DNA from 4 places in the Streptomyces sp. NPDC033136 genome. Region 1 is predicted to be linked to each of the others. Evidence: riboswitches for the same ligand, from Rfam matches in the RefSeq annotation. Region 1 holds a riboswitch; each other region holds the start of a gene.
The links. Region 1 has a riboswitch for cobalamin ahead of ACZ5TL_RS12645 (cobalamin biosynthesis protein). Riboswitches for the same ligand answer to the same signal wherever they lie in the genome.

Region 1 (4,667 bases):
GACTCCTCCGGTGACGTCGGCGACCCCGTGGTGGATCTCGTAACCCTCGACGCGCTCCCCGAGGGCCTCGCCTTCCGGCCGGGTGAGGGTCTTCTCGCGGGCGAACCGCACCCGCACGGGCAGGATCCCGAGCCCGTCGACGTGCCCGCGCCGGCTCTCGACGTCGTCCTCGATGTGCTCGCCGAGGAGCTGGAAGCCGCCGCAGACGCCGAGGACGGGCCGCTGCTCGGCGGACCTGCGGACCAGGGCCTGGGCAAGACCCCGTTCGCGCAGCCACTCCAGGGCGCGGACCGTCCCGCGGGTGCCGGGCACGATGACGAGGTCGGCGTCGGCCAGCTCCTCGGGCCGGTCCACGAACCGCACCACGACCCCCGGCTCGGCGGCCAGGGCGTCCACGTCGGTGAAGTTGGACATGAGCGGCACGGCACACACCGCGACCCGCAGCACGTCCTCGCCGACGGGCGGGGCGACGACGGACTCCCGCACCGCCCCCCGCAGGGAGACCCCCATCCCGTCCTCCTCGTCGATCCCGAGCCCGTGCCGGAAGGGCAGAACGCCGTACGTACGCCGCCCGGTGAGCCCCTGCAGCATGTCCAGGCCCGGCTCCAGCAGGGAGACGTCCCCGCGGAACTTGTTGACGAGGAACCCGGCGACGCAGCTCTGGTCCTCCGGCGACAGCAGCGCGACGGTCCCGAAGAACGAGGCGAAGACACCGCCCCGGTCGATGTCGCCGACGACGAGCACGGGGAGCCCGGCGCCCCGGGCGATACCCATGTTGACGATGTCCGTCCGCCGCAGATTGATCTCGGCGGGAGAACCGGCCCCCTCACAGATCACCGCGTCATACGTGCCCCGCAACTGCTCCAGACAGTCCAGCACCGTCCCGAGCAGCTTCTGCTGCCGTCCTCCGTGGTAGCCCCGCGCGCTGAGTTCACCGACGGGCTTGCCCAGCAGCACGACCTGGCTGCTCTGCTCGCCACCGGGCTTGAGCAGCACGGGATTCATCAGCGCGGTCGGCTCGACCCGGCAGGCCTGGGCCTGCATGGCCTGCGCCCGTCCGATCTCGGCGCCCTCCCTCGTCACGAACGAGTTCAGGGACATGTTCTGCGCCTTGAAGGGCGCGACCTTGACGCCCTGCCGCACCAGCCAACGGCAGATCCCGGCCGTCACGACGCTCTTGCCGGCGTCGGAGGTGGTGCCGGCGACGAGAAGCCCACCGCTCATGTCATGTCCCCCTCTTCAGCAGCCGCGCTCCGGCGCACACGCCGAGCGCCAGCCAGGTGACGCGCCGCGAGAGCCGCACGGCCCGCGCGACGTCGTGCGTGCCGACGGCACGCCCCCCGGTGTTCAGCACGGGCCGGTGCTCCGCCCGCCCGCCGTACGAGAGCGTCCCGCCCAGCCGTACCCCGAGCGCCCCGGCGAAAGAGGCCTCCACGGGCCCGGCGTTGGGACTCGGATGCTTCGCCGCGTCCGCCCGCCAGGCGCGTACGGCCCCGCGCGGATCCGGCCCGGCCAGCGCCGCGAGTACGGCGGTCAGCCGCGCCCCCGGCCATCCGGCGAGGTCGTCCAGCCGCGCCGAGGCCCACCCGTAGCGCCGGTACCGGGCCGACTTGTGCCCGACCATGGCGTCCAGGGTGTTGACGGCCCGGAAGCCGAGCAGCCCGGGCACCCCGCCGACGGCTCCCCACACCAGCGCCCCCACCACCGCGTCGGAGGTGTTCTCGGCGACGGACTCGACCACGGCCCGGGCGATCCCGTCGGCGTCGAGGGCCTGCGGGTCCCGCCCGCACAGATGGGGCAGCCGCGCCCGGGCCGCCTCGACGTCCCCGGTCTCCAGGGCGCGCCCGATGGCCCGCGCCTCCCGGGCGAGTGAAGTCCCCCCGACGACCGCCCAGGTGGCGGCACCGGTCAGGACGACGGAGGCGACGGGGGAGGTCCGCACGGCACGCGCGGCGACGGACCCGACGGCGACGGTCCCTCCCGTACACACGGCGGTGTGCAGGGCGCCCCACCCGCGGTGGTCCCGCCACAACACCCGTTCCACGGCAGCAGCGGCCCGCCCGAACACGGCGACCGGATGCCCCCGGCGAGGATCGCCGAGCAGCAGGTCACCGATCAGACCGGCGGCGGCGCCGTACGCGAAGACGCGACCGGCACCCATGGGCTCAGCCGGCCGAAAGGGCGGGCAGGGGTGGGGTGCTGAACCTTGATCGGCAGCCGCGCATGGCGATATGTGTCCTCACTCAGGGTGTCCGCGCCCTGGTTCGACTAGACCGGCGGTGAGAGTTCCTGGCTCCCGGGGATTGCTACCCCGGTGACAGTGGCGGGACCGCGCCGGACTCGCACCGGCTTCCTCTCCTGCCGCCGTACTGGCCCCGGCAGTCCACCACGGCCGCGAACCGCCGTCAACTTGCCGTTGACCTGCGAGGGGAGAGTGTGGAGAACCCCACATCGCCCCCCGGGCACACACGACGACCGGGCGGCACAGGACCAAAGTCCTGTGCCGCCCGGTCGGATGCGTCGCGCGGTCGGGCCGTCAGGCCACGATCAGGTAGATCCCGTACACCACGGCAGCCGCGCACGCCGCGAAGCACGCGTACGCGCCGGTGACCGCGAGGCCCGCGGAGCCGCCCTGGGCCACCGCCCGCTCGCGGCGGGACAGGCCGGTGATGCCGAGGGTGAACAGGCCCACGAGGGCCACGGTGACCACGAGGCTGACGCCGAAGACGGAGCCGAGGGACGCCCAGTCGATCTTCATATCGGAGACTCTTCCTTGTTACCGGTGGGCGGGGTCAGACCGTGGTGGTCGGCGAGGGCGTCCGCTCGGAGGCGGCCTGGGCCGGGAACGACGCCGGGTCCTCCGTCGCCGTGCCGGTCGGCGGCGGCGTCACCGCGGCCATCGCCGTGGTCACCACACCGGCGGGCTCCGTCTCGTCGGTGTCGTTGACGTTGGTGTGGTCGACGACCTCACGCCGGGACAGCATCCAGATCGCCGCGCTGGAGGCGACGAGGAAGACGGCCACCGCCGCGGTGCCCCAGTCGCCGAAACCGGTGACGTACTCGGCGATCGCGGCCACCAGCGCGGCCGCCGGCAGCGTCAGACCCCACGCGACGAACATCCGCGTCGCGGTCGACCAGCGGACGACACCGCCCTTGCGGCCGAGCCCCGCGCCCATCACCGAGCCGGACACGGAGTGGGTGGTGGACAGGGAGAAGCCGAGGTGGGAGGAGGCCAGGATGACCGTGGCCGCGCTGGTCTGGGCGGCGAAGCCCTGCTGCGGCTGGAGGTCGGTCAGGCCCTTGCCCATGGTGCGGATGATGCGCCAGCCACCCAGGTAGGTGCCGAGCGCGATCGCGATGCCCGCGGAGAGGATGACCCACATGGGCGGGTCGGAGTCGGGTGCGACGGCGCCGCCGGCGACCAGGGCGAGGGTGATGACACCCATCGTCTTCTGCGCGTCGTTGGTGCCGTGCGCCAGGGAGACCAGGCCCGCGGAGGCGATCTGGCCGGACCGGTAGCCCTTCCTGGACGCCTCGCCGTCGGCCTTCTTGCCGAGGGAGTACGTCAGCCGGGTGGCCAGCATCGCCGCGAGGCCCGCGACCAGCGGAGCTGCGATCGCCGGGATCAGGACCTTGGTGACGAGCACGTCGCCGTGCACCGCGCCGATGCCCGCCGAGGCGACCGTGGCGCCGATCAGACCGCCCATGAGGGCGTGCGAGGAGCTGGACGGCAGACCGACCAGCCAGGTCAGCAGGTTCCAGAGGATCGCTCCGACCAGGGCGGCGAAGATGACCTCGGGACGGATGCCGGCTTCGTCGACGAGCCCCTTGGAGATCGTGTTGGCGACCTCCACGGACAGGAAGGCGCCGACCAGGTTGAGGACGGCGGACATGGCGACGGCGGCCTTGGGCCTCATGGCACCCGTGGAAATGGTCGTGGCCATCGCGTTCGCGGTGTCGTGGAAACCGTTCGTGAAATCGAACGCGAGTGCGGTTACCACCACAATCGCGAGGATCAGCGAGAAGCTTTCCATTTACCCAGGCAATCGTTCGAGGTCATTGGCTGGACGAACGTAGGTAACCCGAGTGAACGGAAGGTGAACTGGGAGGGGCGCAGGGGTGTCCACATCGGAGGGTTGCCGTTCCACCGTGCTGTCAGGCTCCCCGCGCCCCCGCGATCAAGGCGCCTCCGGCGAACCACTTCAGCCGATCGAGTGACCCGTTGAAGACGTTCCGGTCGCCCGGCAGGGGGCCGCTGACGTCGTCGTGCTGCCGGATGGTCCAGGCCGGCCGTCCTGGACCATCCGGCAGCATGCCCGCTCGCGCCGTGCTCAGGGCGTAGCACATGTGTTTCTTGTCATACGGGTTGTATGCGATCTCGACCCCCGCGGCATCGGCGCGCCGACCGGCCCCGGCGGGCGGTCGGCCTCCGGCCGGAAGTGCCCCCGTCCTGCGGCTCGTCGGGACCCTGCCTGGCAGGATCGCCGCATGGCTGAGCAGCGAGACGACGAGCCGGGCACGAGGGGCGTACGGGACGGCGGACCGGACGCGGGGGAGCCGCGGCGCAGGGACGTGCGTCCCGAGGAGGCCGGCGCCTGGGAGGACCTGCTCGCCACGGCCCGCCGGACGGTCTCCGAGGGACTCGTCGTCGGCACGTCGGGCAACGT
Region 2 (4,667 bases), on a different contig from region 1:
ACCGGTGCGGGGTGCGCCCGGTCGTACTGGCCGGCTGCGTGCTGCGGATCGCCGGGTTCGCCTGGCTCGGATACGCGGAGGCGACCTGGGCCGTGATCGGCTCGGTGCTGGTGATCGGGTTCGCCGCCGCGCTGTTCTCCCCCGCCGTGGAGTCCGAGGTGGCCCGCCAGGCGGTGGTGTGGGAGGAGGACGGGCACGGTGCGCGCACCCGGGTGCTGGCGCTGTTCAGCGTGGCCGGCCAGGTCGGGGCCTTCGCCGGGCCTCTCCTCGGGGCGCTGCTGCTCGCCGTCGACTTCCGCACCGCGTGCCTGGCCGGCGCCGCCGTCTTCGTGCTGGTCCTGGCCGGGCACGTGTGGCTGATGCCGCAGCACATTCCCGGCCGGGTCCGCGTCCGGGAGCGGGGCGGGGTGCGGCTGCTGCTGCGCAACCGCCGCTTCCTGGCCCTGTGCTGCGCGTACGGCACGTACCTGCTCGCCTACAACCAGCTGTATCTGGCCCTGCCGGACGAGGTGCAGCGCGCGGCGGGCTCTCAGGCCCCGCTGTCCTGGCTGTTCGCCCTGTCCTCGGTGCTCGTGGTGGGCACGCAGCTGCCGGTGACCCGCTGGGCGGGTGACCGGCTCGATCTGCGCCGCTCCATGGCCGCCGGGCTGCTGCTGATCGCGTCCGGTTTCGCGGTGGTGGCCGCCGCGCGCCCCGCCGGCTGGACGGGTGCCGCCGGGCTGGTACCGGCCGCGGGCTTCGTGATCTTGCTCACCGTGGGGCAGATGCTGGTGGTGCCGGCCGCTCGCGCATGGGTGCCCGACCTCGCCGAGGAGGGCCGGCTCGGCCTCTACATGGGCGCGCTGTCCTCCGTCTCCGGTCTGATCGTCCTCGCGGGCAGCGCGGCCACCGGCTCCCTGCTCGACCTGGGCCTTCCGACGGCCGTGCCGTGGCTGGTCCTCTCGGCCGTACCGGCCCTGGCGGTGGCCCTGCTGCCGCGCCGGGAGGGGGCGACGGCCACGGTGTCCTGAGCCGCCACCGAGGACACCGGCCCGGCAACCACGCGCGCGGGAGCGTCACTTGAGAGGGCGGCCTCTCCGCTCCGGGAATTCCGGGACCGTACCGGCCGGGGACACCGCTGCGGAGATCGGTGGTCACGCGGCGCCAGTATCCTGGGTCGGCTGCGGCACCCCCGCCAATCCCCGTGCGGATGCGGGAAGTTCGGTCTGCGGCTACGACCTTCCCACAAGCATGATGCGAGGACGAGTGCTGCTAGCGGGCCGCTACCGGCTGGATGTTGAGATCGGGCGCGGTGGAATGGGAGAGGTCTGGCGTGCGTACGACGAGACGCTCGCCAGAGCGGTGGCCGTCAAGCTGCTGCTCCCCCAGGACACCGACGCCACGGCGGCCTCCCGGTTCCGTCTGGAGGCCCAGACCGCCGGGCGCCTCAACCATCCCAACGTCGTCGGTGTCCTGGACTTCGGCGAGTTCGACAACCGGCTGTATCTGGTGATGGAGCTGGTGGAGGGCGACAGTCTCGCCGGGGTGCTGTCCGCCTCCGGGGCGCTCGCCGCCGAGCGGGTGGCCGAGCTCGCCGCACAGGCCGCCGCCGGGCTCGCCGCCGCGCACGCGCAGGGCATCGTGCACCGGGACGTCAAGCCCGCGAACCTGCTGCTGGACGCGGGCGGCACCCTGAAGATCGGCGACTTCGGCATCGCGCGCTTCCTCGACGACCCGGGGGCCGCGCTCACCGCCACCGGACAGATCGTCGGCACCGGTCTCTACCTCGCGCCCGAACGGGCCCTGGGCAAGCCCGCGGGTCCCGCCTCCGACATGTACTCCCTGGGCTGCGTGCTCTACCAGCTCCTCAGCGGCCGGCCGCCGTTCGAGGCGGACACCGCCGTCGCGCTCCTGCACCAGCATCTCGACTCGGCCCCCGTGCCGCCGCGCGAGCTCGGAGTCACCGGTCTCCCGCCGGCGTTCGAGAACTACCTCCTGGGCCTGCTGGCGAAGCAGCCCGAAGATCGGCCCACGGCCCAGCGGTCCGCCGAGTGGTTCGCCGCGGGCCTCTGGCGGGGACTGCCGGAGCCGCTGCCGGAGGCCTCACCGCCCCTCCGGCCGGAGACCAGGCCCTCGGCCACCGCGTCCGTGCGGGGCTCAGAGACCGGCAGCCCGACCACGTACGCGCTGCCGGCGACCACGGGACACCGCAGCGCGGCCCGGGCGGCCCAGGCCGGGCGTTCGGGCCGTGCCGGGCGGCGGGGCGGCCCGGGCAACCGCTCGCTCGTGGCCGTGACGGCCGCCGCGGCTGCGCTCTTCCTCGCCGCGATGCTCATCGGCATGCGCGTGTTCTCTCCGGACAGCACCGCGACGGAGGGCACGGAGCCCGACGCCTCCCCCACCGCGAGCAGTCCCGCCGCCACCCCCTCCTCCGACTCCGGCTCGCCGCTCACCTCCGACCCGGCGCCCGCCGCCACGCCGGCCACCGGAACAGTGACGGATGTCACCCCGACCCCCGCACCGGCCGATGCACCGGCTTCCGGCGCGCCGACGCCGAGCGCCACGGCCCCGACGGAGGAAGCGGGCGGCGGCGGGCCGGAGCAGACGGACGAGCCGCAGCCTGAGAAGCCGCGCCAGGACTGGGGGGACGGCGAGGAAGACGACGGGGACGACGACGGCGAGGACTGACGTGATCGGGTCCGCGGGCGGCCCGGGCCGCCCGCTCCCTGCCGCGTGGATCCGCTGAGGAACCGCCGGGGATGCGCCGGTGTGCGAGCGGACGCCCCCTCGCGCGCCCCCGTGGGCGGCTTGTCATCGTCCTTACCCCGGCCTTATTGTCACCAGGCCTTGGTGAACGGGAAATCCGGTGTGATGCCGGTGCGGCCCTCGCCACTGTGAATCGGGAAGTCCGGCTCCGGCCCTCGCGGGCAGCCACTGGGTCCTAGTGACCCGGGAAGGCGGAGTTCGGGCGGTGGTACCCGTCAGCCAGGAGACCGGCCAAGGCGCGTCAACCATCCACGAGGTGCTGGAGAGGGTCTGCTGAGCCATGCACATTGCCGAGGGTTTCCTTCCTCCGGCGCACGCGGTCGCCTGGGGCGTCGCGTCGGCGCCGTTCGTCGTCCACGGGGTCCGGTCGCTCACCCGTGAGGTCAGGGAGCACCCCGAGAGCACACTGCTCCTCGGTGCCTCCGGCGCCTTCACGTTCGTCCTGTCCGCCCTGAAACTGCCGTCGGTCACGGGCAGTTGCTCCCACCCCACCGGCACGGGCCTGGGCGCCATCCTGTTCCGCCCGCCCATCATGGCGGTGCTCGGCACCATCACCCTGCTCTTCCAGGCACTGCTGCTCGCGCACGGCGGCCTGACCACGCTCGGCGCCAACGTCTTCTCCATGGCGATCGCCGGGCCCTGGGCGGGATACGCCGTCTACAGGCTGCTACGGCGGTCCGGTGCGCCGCTGATGGTGGCCGTGTTCTCCGGCGCGTTCGTCGCCGACCTGTCCACCTACTGCGTCACCAGCGTGCAGCTGGCGCTCGCGTTCCCCGACCCGGGCAGCGGATTCCTGGGCGCACTCGGCAAGTTCGGCTCCATCTTCGCCGTCACCCAGGTTCCGCTCGCGGTGAGCGAGGGGCTGCTGACGGTGCTCGTGATGCGGCTGCTGGTGCAGTCCAGCAAGGGCGAACTGACCCGGCTGGGCGTACTGCTCACCACGAAGCGGTCCCGGACCGAGACCGAGGCGGTGGCCCGATGAGCAGGAACACGAAGATCAACCTGGTGCTGCTGCTCGTCGTGGCCGCGCTGGCCGCGCTGCCGCTCGCGCTCGGTCTCGGCGACCACAAGGAGGAGCCGTTCACGGGCGCCGACGGCGAGGCGGAGACCGCGATCACCGAGATCGAGCCGGACTACGAGCCGTGGTTCTCACCGCTGTACGAGCCGCCGTCCGGTGAGATCGAGTCGGCCTTGTTCTCCCTCCAGGCGGCCCTCGGCGCCGGCGTCCTCGCCTACTACTTCGGCCTGCACCGGGGACGGCGGCAGGGCGAGCAGCGGGCGCTGGAGCGGGCGGTCGGGAGTGTGCCCTCCGAGGCCGCCGGCAAGTCCGCCGCCGAGCGGGACTGAGCCCGGGTGCTGCCGATCGACGCGGCGGCGCACAGCAGTCGCTGGCGCCGCCGTCATCCTGTGGACAAGGCCGTGCTCGGGCTCGGGCTGACCGTGCTGGCGATCTCCCTGCCGCCCTGGCCGGGCGCCGCGCTGGTGCTCCTGACGGCCCTGGTGGTGCTGCTGGGACCGGCGGGCGTGCCCGGGCGGCGGCTGTGGCGGGCCTACCGGGTGCCACTGGGCTTCTGCGTGACCGGCGCGGTCACGCTGCTCGTCCAGGTCGGCGGGCCGGGCGGCTTCGTCTCCCTTGCCGCGGACGGGCCCGTCCGGGCCGGGGAGTTGCTGCTGCGGACCTCGGCGGCCTCCCTGGGCGTGCTGCTGTTCGCCTTCACCACGCCCATGTCCGACCTGCTGCCCCGCCTGGTGCGGGCCGGCATCCCCGCGCCGGTGGTCGACGTCGCGCTGGTGACGTACCGGATGAGCTTCCTGCTGCTGGACTCGGTGCGCCGCATCCGGGAAGCCCAGGCCGCCCGGCTCGGCCACACCGGCCGGGCCGCCGAGTGGCGTTCCCTGGCCGGGCTGGGCGCCACCGCGTT
Region 3 (4,667 bases), on a different contig from region 1:
GTCGTCATCGGCTTCTGCCTCATAGCGCCCTTCGTGGCCATGCTGTGGGTCGGCTCGTACACCAGGATGGACCCGGCCTTCATCGGGATCCCGTTCTTCTACTGGTACCAGATGGCGTGGGTGCTGATCTCCACCGTCCTGACGGTGATCGCCTACAAGCTGTGGCAGCGTGACCAGCGCGCCCGCTCGGCCACGAAGGGCGGTGCGTCGGAGTGAAGGACGGCGTGAACGGCGTCGCGCTCGCCGTCTTCATCTTCTTCTTCCTGCTCGTCACCGTCATGGGCTTCCTGGCCGCGCGCTGGCGCAAGGCCGAGAACGAGCACAGCCTCGACGAATGGGGTCTGGGCGGCCGCTCGTTCGGCACCTGGGTCACCTGGTTCCTGCTCGGCGGCGACCTGTACACGGCGTACACCTTCGTCGCCGTCCCCGCGGCGATCTACGCGGCGGGCGCGGCCGGCTTCTTCGCGGTGCCCTACACGATCCTGGTGTACCCGCTGATCTTCACCTTCCTCCCCCGTCTGTGGTCGGTGTCCCACAAGCACGGGTACGTCACGACCTCCGACTTCGTGCGCGGCCGCTTCGGCTCCAAGGGCCTCTCCCTGGCCGTGGCCCTCACCGGCATCCTCGCGACGATGCCGTACATCGCGCTCCAACTGGTCGGCATCCAGGCCGTGCTGGACGTGATGGGCGTCGGCGGCGGCGAGAACACCAACTGGTTCATCAAGGACCTGCCGCTGCTGATCGCCTTCGGCGTGCTGGCGGCGTACACGTACTCGTCCGGTCTCCGTGCGCCCGCGCTCATCGCGTTCGTGAAGGACACCCTGATCTACATCGTCATCGCGGTGGCGATCATCTACATCCCGATCAAGCTGGGCGGCTTCGACGAGATCTTCGCCAAGGCGGGCGAAGCGTACAGCCAGACCAACCCGGCGACAGGCGCGCCGCGCGGTGCGCTGGTGCCGGCGGAGGCGGGGCAGTGGACTTACGCCACGCTGGCGCTGGGCTCCGCGCTCGCGCTCTTCATGTACCCGCACTCGATCACGGCGACGCTGTCCTCGAAGAGCCGTGAGGTGATCCGCCGCAACACCACGATCCTGCCGCTCTACTCGCTGATGCTGGGCCTGCTCGCGCTGCTCGGCTTCATGGCGATCGCGGCCGGCGTCAAGGTGCAGAACGGGCAGCTGGCGATCCCGCAGCTGTTCGAGAACATGTTCCCCGACTGGTTCGCGGGCGTGGCCTTCGCGGCGATCGGCATCGGGGCCCTGGTCCCGGCGGCCATCATGTCCATCGCGGCCGCGAACCTCTTCACCCGCAACATCTACAAGGACTTCATCAAGCCCGACGCCACACCCGCGCAGGAGACCAAGGTCTCCAAGCTGGTGTCCCTGCTGGTGAAAGTCGGCGCGCTGGCCTTCGTCCTCACGATGGACAAGACGGTCGCCATCAACTTCCAGCTCCTGGGCGGCATCTGGATCCTGCAGACCTTCCCGGCGCTGGTCGGCGGCCTGTTCACCCGCTGGTTCCACCGCTGGGCCCTGCTCGCGGGCTGGGCGGTCGGCATGCTCTACGGCACGGTCGCCGCGTACGGCGTCGCCTCCCCGACCCAGAAGCACTTCGGCGGCTCCTCGAAGGAGATCCCCGGCATCGGCGAGATCGGCTATATCGGCCTCACGGCGTTCGTCCTGAACGTGGTGGTGACGGTGGTCCTGACGTTCGTCCTCAAGGCCCTGAAGGCCCCCGACGGCATCGACGAGACCAAGCCGGAGGACTACACGGCGGACGCGGGCGACCCGGGGGTTCAGGTGGAGCTTCCGCCGGCGACGGCGGGCACCTCGCACTGAGTCGCAGGTGACAGCGGGCCGTCGGTGAGAAACCGGCGGCCCGTTGTCATACCCGTCCCGCAGACTCGGACCATGGACATTCTCATCCGGCGAGTGAAGCCCACCGAGTACGGCGCCCTCGGCGAGATCACCGCCCAGGCCTACCTGAAGGACGACCTCCTCGACTTCGGTGAGAGCGACGGTTACCTCGGGGAACTCAAGGACGTGGCCAAGCGGGCCGCCGCCGCGGACGTCCTGGTGGCCACCCGGGGCGAACACCTCCTCGGTGGCGTCACCTTCGTTCCCGCCGGCGGTCCCATGGCCGACATCGCCCTGCCCGGAGAGGCCGAGATACGGATGCTCGCCGTCGCCCACGAGGCCCGCGGCCGCGGCGCCGGAGAGGCCCTCGTCCGCGCCTGCGTCGACCGCGCCCGCGCGACGTGCGGCTGCGTCCGCGTCGTCCTGTCGACGCAGCGAACCATGCACGCCGCCCACCGCATCTACGAACGTCTCGGCTTCGTCCGTGTCCCGGAGCGCGACTGGAACCCGATTCCGGAGCTCGACGACATCACTCTCCTCACCTACGAGTTGACACTGTGAAACCATCTCGGCACTACATCTAGGGGTGCTTTCTCTGCCCGGCACAAGATGTATGCTCATGCTCGCTGTCGCCGCAGGGGAATCCGGTGGGAATCCGGAACTGTCCCGCAACGGTATACCCATGCCTGTTCATGCATGTATGGGAGTCAGTCCGAGGACCTGCCGACAGCGCGCCCGGCCGTCCGGCCGGTGTGCCCTGACGTCCGGGCCTCGTGGAATGGGCCGGTGGACGCGACGCCGCGTGCGCTCGCGTGCTGCCCCCTGCCCTCGACGAGGCCCCCGTGCCGAGCGAGGGAGAGCCCCACGTGACCATCGCGCCTGCGGAACCGGTCTCAGCCGCCGAAGAAGCGCACGACGCTCCCGGTGCCGCCCTGTTGCGGACCCTGACCGAGCTGACCGCCGACCTCCCCGACGCCGACCCGGGCCGGGTCGCCGCCGCCGCGCTGCGCGGCCGGTCCGCGCGGGCTGACGCGTCGGAGTTGCGCGAGCTGGCGACGGAGGCGGCCGCCGGTCTCATCTCCGAGGACCCCGCCTACTCCCGGCTGGCCGCCCGGCTGCTGACCATCGGCATCCGCGCGGAGGCCGCCTCCCAGGGCGTAACGTCCTTCACGGAGTCGGTCGCCGTGGGCCACCGCGAGGGCCTTATCGCCGACCGCACCGCCGAGTTCGTCCGGCTGCACGCGGCCCGCCTCGACGCCCTGATCGACACCGCCGCCGACGACCGTTTCGGCTACTTCGGCCTGCGCACGCTCCACAGCCGCTATCTGCTCCGGCACCCGATCACCCGCCAGGTGATCGAGACGCCGCAGCACTTCATGCTGCGGGTCGCCGCCGGTCTCGCCGAGGACGACACCACCCGCGCGCTGGACGAAGTGGCCGCGCTCTACGGGCTGATGAGCCGCCTCGACTACCTCCCCTCCTCCCCCACCCTCTTCAACTCCGGCACCCGGCATCCCCAGATGTCGTCCTGCTACCTCCTCGACTCCCCCAAGGACGAGCTGGACTCCATCTACGACCGGTACCACCAGGTGGCCCGGCTGTCGAAGCACGCCGGCGGCATCGGCATCGCCTACTCCCGCATCCGCGCCCGGGGTTCGCTGATCCGCGGCACCAACGGCCACTCCAACGGCATCGTCCCGTTCCTGAAGACCCTCGACGCCTCGGTCGCCGCCGTGAACCAGGGCGGCCGCCGCAAGGGCGCCGCCGCGGTGTACCTGGAGACCTGGCACTCCGACATCGAGGAGTTCCTGGAACTGCGCGACAACACCGGCGAGGACGCCCGCCGTACGCACAACCTGAACCTGGCCCACTGGATCCCGGACGAGTTCATGCGCCGCGTGAACGCCGACGGGCAGTGGTCGCTGTTCTCCCCCGCGGACGTGCCCGAGCTGGTCGACCTGTGGGGCGAGGAGTTCGACGCCGCGTACCGGGCGGCCGAGGCGAAGGGCCTGGCGAAGAAGACGCTGCCCGCCCGCGAGCTGTACGGCCGCATGATGCGCACCCTCGCGCAGACCGGCAACGGCTGGATGACCTTCAAGGACGCTGCCAACCGCACCGCCAACCAGACGGCCGAGCCGGGCCACGTCGTGCACTCCTCCAACCTCTGCACGGAGATCCTCGAGGTCACCAACGACGGGGAGACGGCGGTCTGCAACCTGGGATCGGTCAACCTCGGCGCGTTCGTCGACCGGGCGGGCGGGGGCATCGACTGGGAGCGGCTGGACGAGACGGTCCGTACGGCCGTGACGTTCCTCGACCGGGTCGTGGACATCAACTTCTACCCGACCGAACAGGCAGGCCGGTCGAACGCCAGGTGGCGTCCCGTCGGCCTCGGAGCCATGGGTCTCCAGGACGTCCTCTTCACACTGCGCCTGCCCTTCGACTCGCCCGAGGCCAAGGCGCTGTCCACCCGCATCGCCGAGCGCATCATGCTCGCCGCCTACGAGGCCTCCGCCGATCTCGCCGAGCGCAGCGGCCCGCTGCCGGCCTGGGAGAAGACCCGTACGGCCAGGGGCGTACTGCACCCCGACCACTACGACGTGGAGCTGACGTGGCCGGAGCGCTGGGCAGCCCTGCGCGAGCGCGTCGCCACGACCGGCATGCGCAACTCCCTGCTCCTCGCCATCGCGCCGACGGCCACGATCGCCTCCATCGCGGGCGTGTACGAGTGCATCGAGCCGCAGGTGTCCAACCTGTTCAAGCGCGAGACGCTGTCCGGTGAGTTCCTCCAGGTCAACTCCTACCTGG
Region 4 (4,667 bases), on a different contig from region 1:
GTGCCGGTGTCCGTGGTCATGAGGGTGGGAATGCTCGTGCCGGTCGCTCACGTGGGTCCCCTTCCGGTGCGCGTGTGAGTGGACGTGCACACGCCCACGGGGCCATTATGTGCGTATGAGCGCACGCATGCACCTGTCATCTGCGCACGATGCGCATCCGCGCAGTCCCGGCGAGGAGCAGTTCGCGCTCGCCGCCGAACTGCTCGCCCTGCTCGGGGACCGGACGCGGCTCGCCCTGCTGCACGCACTGACAGGGTCGGAAGCCGACGTCACGACGCTCACCCAGGCGTGCGGGGCGGCGCGGCCGGCCGTCAGCCAGCACCTGGCGCGACTGCGCCTCGCGGGCCTGGTGGACACGCGCAAGGAGGGCCGCCGGGTGGTCTACTCACTCCGCGACGGCCATCTGCGCCGGCTGGTGGACGAGGCGCTGAACGTGGCCGACCACCGCCTCAGCGACCGGCCCCCGCACGACTGAGTCAGTACCGCGCGGCCGCCCCGAGGTACTGCTCGCCGGAGCCCGGGAGCGGCAAGGCACGGGTCATGCGGCTCGTCATGGAGGCCGGTCTCAGTGGGCGGGCGCCTCCGCGACGGCCCGTCCTCGATGCCCCGCCCCATCTCCCCGGGCCGGGACGCCAACGCCCGGGCCCAGTGGTGGATCGCCGGCCACCGCGGATGAGCAGCCGTCGAGGTCACGCCCGAGCAGGGGGATCACTGCCCGAGCAGGGGGATCTCGATCGCTGGGCAGCGGTCCATCACCATGTCCAGGCCCGCGGCGCGGGTCCGCTCGTACGCCGCCTCGTCGACGACACCGAGCTGGAACCACACGGCCCTGGCGCCCTTCGCGACCGCCTCGTCGGCGACCGCTCCGGCGAGGTCGCTGTTCACGAACACGTCCACGACGTCCACCTCGAAGGGGATGTCCGCCAGGCTCGCGTACCCCTGCTCGCCGTGCACCGTCTCGGCCTTCGGATGCACCGGCACGACGCGCTTGCCGAAGCGCTGGAGGACGGCGGCGACCCCGTACGCCGCGCGCCGCTGGTTCGACGACAGGCCCACCACGGCCCAGGTGTCGCCGAGTCCGGCGAGAATCCTGCGGATCGTTGCCTCGTCGCCGTACACAGGCTGCCTCCTCGGACGTCGTGGACGACCTGCTGTGCGCACAACGACGCGAGGTGCGCGGTCATTCCCCCGGTGCCCCCGTGATAGCTTGCCGAGGCCAGTCGAACCCATGTACGTGGGTCAGGGAATCCGGTGCGAATCCGGAACTGACGCGCAGCGGTGAGGGGGACGGGCGGGGCCTCGGCCACTGGACTCCCTCGCGGAGGTCCGGGAAGGCGCTCCGATCCGGATGAACCCGAGTCCGAAGACCTGCTGGCGGCCCCCGCGGCCGCACGCGGCGGGGGAGCACCGTACGACCGGGCTCCGCGATCGAGCCCTCGACGACTGAGGACTGGTTCCCGTGTCCCTCGCCCGACCCGCCCGTGCCGCCGTGCTGCTCGCGGTCGGCTCCCTGCTCCTGACCGCCTGCGGCGACGCGAAGCCCGCCCCCGCGAAAGCCGCCGTCACCCTCGGCAACTGCGGCCACGAGGTCCGCGTCGAGGCCGCGCCGCGGCACGCCGTCTCCCTCAACCAGGGCACCACCGAGATCCTGCTCTCCCTCGGCCTCGCCGACCGCCTCGCGGGTACCGCCACCTGGACCGACCCGGTGATGAAGGGGCTGGAGAAGGCCGAGGCGAAGGTGCCGCGCATCGCCGAGAACAACCCGTCCTTCGAACGGGTCCTGGACGCCGGCCCCGACTTCGTCGCCGCCTCCTTCGTCTCCACCCTCGGCAAGGGCGGCGTCGCCACCCGCGAGCAGTTCGAGAAGCTCGGCGTCCCCACGTACGTCTCCCCGTCCGACTGCGCCGGCAAGGACAACTCGGGGGGCGGCGACGGAGCACGCGACAGAGCCCTGGGCATCGACACCGTGTACGGCGAGGTACGGGATCTCGCGGCCGTGTTCGGGGTGAGGGAACGCGGCGAGGAACTCGTGGCGTCCCTCCGGCAGCGCATGACGAAGGCCACCTCCGGCATCGACGCCCACGACGTCACCCTCCTGTACTGGTTCGCCAACTCCGAGTCGCCCTACATGGCGGGCTGTTGCGGAGCGCCGGGCATCATCACCCGGGCCCTCGGCGCGAAGAACGCCTTCGACGACACGCACGAGGAGTGGCCGCAGATCAACTGGGAGACGGTCGCCGACCGTGACCCCGACGTCCTCGTCATCGGCGACCTGACCAGGAAGTCACAGACCGCCGAGTCGGCCGCGCGGAAGATCGCCTTCCTGGAGTCCAACCCGGTCACCAGGACCATGGACGCCGTCCGGCACAAGCGGTACGTGCTGCTCAGCGGGCAGGCCATGAACCCGACCATCCGCACGGTCGAGGGCGTGGAGCAGGTCGCCGCCGGGCTGCGCCGGTTCGGGCCGGCCAAGTGACCGACCGGGACCTGCCGGAGGTCACGGCCCCGGCGTCCGGGATCCGGACCCGCCGTGGGTCCGGGCTCGCGCTGGGCGCTGCCGGGGCCCTCGCGCTCGTCGTCTCCCTCGCCGTGTCCCTCACCATCGGGCCCGCCGACATCAGCGTCGCCGACGTGTGGTCCGTCGTGGCCGCCCACCTCGGCCTCGGCAGCTCGGAGCTGACGCCGATCCGGGACGGGATCGTCTGGCAGCTGCGGCTGCCCCGCACCCTGCTCGCGGCCGTGTGCGGGGCCGGACTCGCCGTGTGCGGGGCGGTGATGCAGTCGCTGCTGCGCAACCCGCTCGCCGATCCGTTCGTGCTCGGGGTGTCCTCGGGCGCCTCCACCGGCGCGGTCCTGGTCGTCGTGCTCGGCGTGGGAGGCGGCGCCCTCCCGGTGTCCGCGGGCGCGTTCCTCGGCGCCCTGGTCTCCTTCGCGCTGGTGCTGCTGCTCAGCCACACCCTCGGCGGCACCACCGACCGGGTCGTCCTCGCGGGCGTCGCCGCCATGCAGCTGTTCTCCGCGCTCACCTCCTTCGTCGTGATGACCGCCGCCGACGCCGAGACGACCCGGGGCGTGCTCTTCTGGCTCCTCGGCTCGCTCGGCGGCGCGGGCTGGACCGACGTCTGGCTGTGCCTGGCCGTCCTGGCCGTGACGCTGGTCGTGTGCCTGGCGTACGCCCGTACCCTCGACGCCTTCGCTTTCGGGCAGGACGCGGCGGCCGCGCTCGGGGTGTCCGTGGCCCGCACCCGGCTGGTGCTGCTGTGCGTCACGGCCCTGCTCACGGCGGCGCTGGTCAGTTCGGCCGGGGCGATCGGCTTCGTCGGGCTGGTCCTGCCGCATGCCGCCCGGGCCCTGGCCGGCCCCGGGCACGCCCGGCTGCTGCCGGTCACGGCCCTGGCCGGGGCGGTGTTCCTGGTGTGGGTGGACACGCTGGCCCGTACGGTGCTGGACCCGCAGGAGGTTCCGGTGGGGGTGGTGACGTCGCTGATCGGGGTGCCGGCGTTCGTGGTGGTGCTCTACCGGACGCGGAGGGTGCGGTGAAGGGGGCAGGGGCGGCGGCGAGCGGGGCGGCGACGGCGGTGAGCGGGGCCGGGCTGCGGGCCGACCGGGTAGGCCGCCGTGCCGACGGACGCCTGATCCTCGACGACGTCGTCCTCGCGCCGGAGACCGGCTCCACGGTCGGTGTCCTCGGCCCCAACGGCTCCGGCAAGTCCACACTGCTGCGACTGCTGGCCGGGCTGCTCACGCCGACCACCGGAGTCGTCACGCTCGACGGCACGCCGCTGGACGGCCTGCCCCGCCGTACGGTCGCCCGCCGCCTCGCCATGGTGGAGCAGCAGTCGGACACACAGGTCGAGCTGACGGTCGAGGACGTCGTACGGCTGGGCCGCGTGCCGCACCGCCGCGCCTGGACACCCGCCTCGGCTGACGACGCGCGGGCGGTACGCGCCGCCCTGGCGCGCACGGGCCTCGCCGGCCGGGCCGGCCAGCCCTGGCACACCCTCTCGGGCGGCGAACGCCAGCGGGTGCAGATCGCCCGCGCGCTGGCCCAGGAACCCCGCGAACTCCTCCTGGACGAGCCGACCAACCACCTCGACATCCACCACCAGCTCGACCTGCTCGCCCTGGTCACGGGCCTGCCGGTCACGACCGTCGTCGCCCTGCACGACCTCAACCTCGCGGCGATGTACTGCGATCAGGTCGTGGTGCTGCGCGAGGGTCGGGTGGTGGCGGGCGGCACCGCGCGGGACGTGCTCACCCAGGAGCTCATCGCCGAGGTGTACGGGGTGCGGGCGGACGTCCGGTGCGAAGGCCCCGAGGGGCGGCCCCACGTGCGGTTCCTGGGAACCCTGGACTGAGCGGACCCGGCCCACGCCAAGAAGGGGCCTGTCCGCCACGGTGGCCGGGAAACGCCGAACCTGCCCGCGTGTCCCCGGCCGGCGGCCTACGCTCGCCTCGTGCTGCGCATCATCGACACTCGTACCGGCCGGCCGGTCGAAGCCGCCCCCGCCCGCCGGGGCCTGACCCGTGTCGAGGTGCACGCGCCCGGCTCCGACACGACGAACCTGCGGGTGCTGCTCGTCGCGGACCTGCTCGTGCGGACCCTGGAGCTCGGTGGCACCCCCGTGTGGGCCCTGCTGACGGGCGGGCGGCGCCAGGCGGAACTG

Region 2: it holds a riboswitch for cobalamin, as region 1 does, so the genes downstream of both, ACZ5TL_RS07565 (energy-coupling factor ABC transporter permease) here and ACZ5TL_RS12645 (cobalamin biosynthesis protein) in region 1, are expected to answer to the same signal.
Region 3: it holds a riboswitch for cobalamin, as region 1 does, so the genes downstream of both, ACZ5TL_RS23775 (ribonucleoside-diphosphate reductase subunit alpha) here and ACZ5TL_RS12645 (cobalamin biosynthesis protein) in region 1, are expected to answer to the same signal.
Region 4: it holds a riboswitch for cobalamin, as region 1 does, so the genes downstream of both, ACZ5TL_RS19960 (ABC transporter substrate-binding protein) here and ACZ5TL_RS12645 (cobalamin biosynthesis protein) in region 1, are expected to answer to the same signal.

The regions. Positions count from the first base shown of each region.
Region 1 covers NZ_JBVIPD010000005.1:452,480-457,146, forward strand. Annotated here, with positions in the region: gene ACZ5TL_RS12640 (cobyric acid synthase) at 1-1,224, opposite strand, end outside; gene ACZ5TL_RS12645 (cobalamin biosynthesis protein) at 1,226-2,161, opposite strand; cobalamin riboswitch at 2,265-2,403, opposite strand; gene ACZ5TL_RS12650 (hypothetical protein) at 2,537-2,758, opposite strand; gene ACZ5TL_RS12655 (inorganic phosphate transporter) at 2,793-4,034, opposite strand; gene ACZ5TL_RS12660 (class II aldolase/adducin family protein) at 4,489-4,667, shown strand, end outside.
Region 2 covers NZ_JBVIPD010000003.1:407,560-412,226, forward strand. Annotated here, with positions in the region: gene ACZ5TL_RS07555 (MDR family MFS transporter) at 1-1,010, shown strand, start outside; gene ACZ5TL_RS07560 (serine/threonine-protein kinase) at 1,231-2,667, shown strand; cobalamin riboswitch at 2,811-2,995, shown strand; gene ACZ5TL_RS07565 (energy-coupling factor ABC transporter permease) at 3,026-3,727, shown strand; gene ACZ5TL_RS07570 (energy-coupling factor ABC transporter substrate-binding protein) at 3,724-4,092, shown strand; gene cbiQ (cobalt ECF transporter T component CbiQ) at 4,099-4,667, shown strand, end outside.
Region 3 covers NZ_JBVIPD010000013.1:85,455-90,121, forward strand. Annotated here, with positions in the region: gene ACZ5TL_RS23760 (DUF3311 domain-containing protein) at 1-216, shown strand, start outside; gene mctP (monocarboxylate uptake permease MctP) at 213-1,841, shown strand; gene ACZ5TL_RS23770 (GNAT family N-acetyltransferase) at 1,914-2,420, shown strand; cobalamin riboswitch at 2,473-2,601, shown strand; gene ACZ5TL_RS23775 (ribonucleoside-diphosphate reductase subunit alpha) at 2,726-4,667, shown strand, end outside.
Region 4 covers NZ_JBVIPD010000010.1:28,537-33,203, forward strand. Annotated here, with positions in the region: gene ACZ5TL_RS19945 (cation diffusion facilitator family transporter) at 1-51, opposite strand, end outside; gene ACZ5TL_RS19950 (ArsR/SmtB family transcription factor) at 116-475, shown strand; gene ACZ5TL_RS19955 (CoA-binding protein) at 709-1,119, opposite strand; cobalamin riboswitch at 1,201-1,390, shown strand; gene ACZ5TL_RS19960 (ABC transporter substrate-binding protein) at 1,460-2,476, shown strand; gene ACZ5TL_RS19965 (FecCD family ABC transporter permease) at 2,488-3,540, shown strand; gene ACZ5TL_RS19970 (ABC transporter ATP-binding protein) at 3,537-4,358, shown strand; gene ACZ5TL_RS19975 (hypothetical protein) at 4,458-4,667, shown strand, end outside.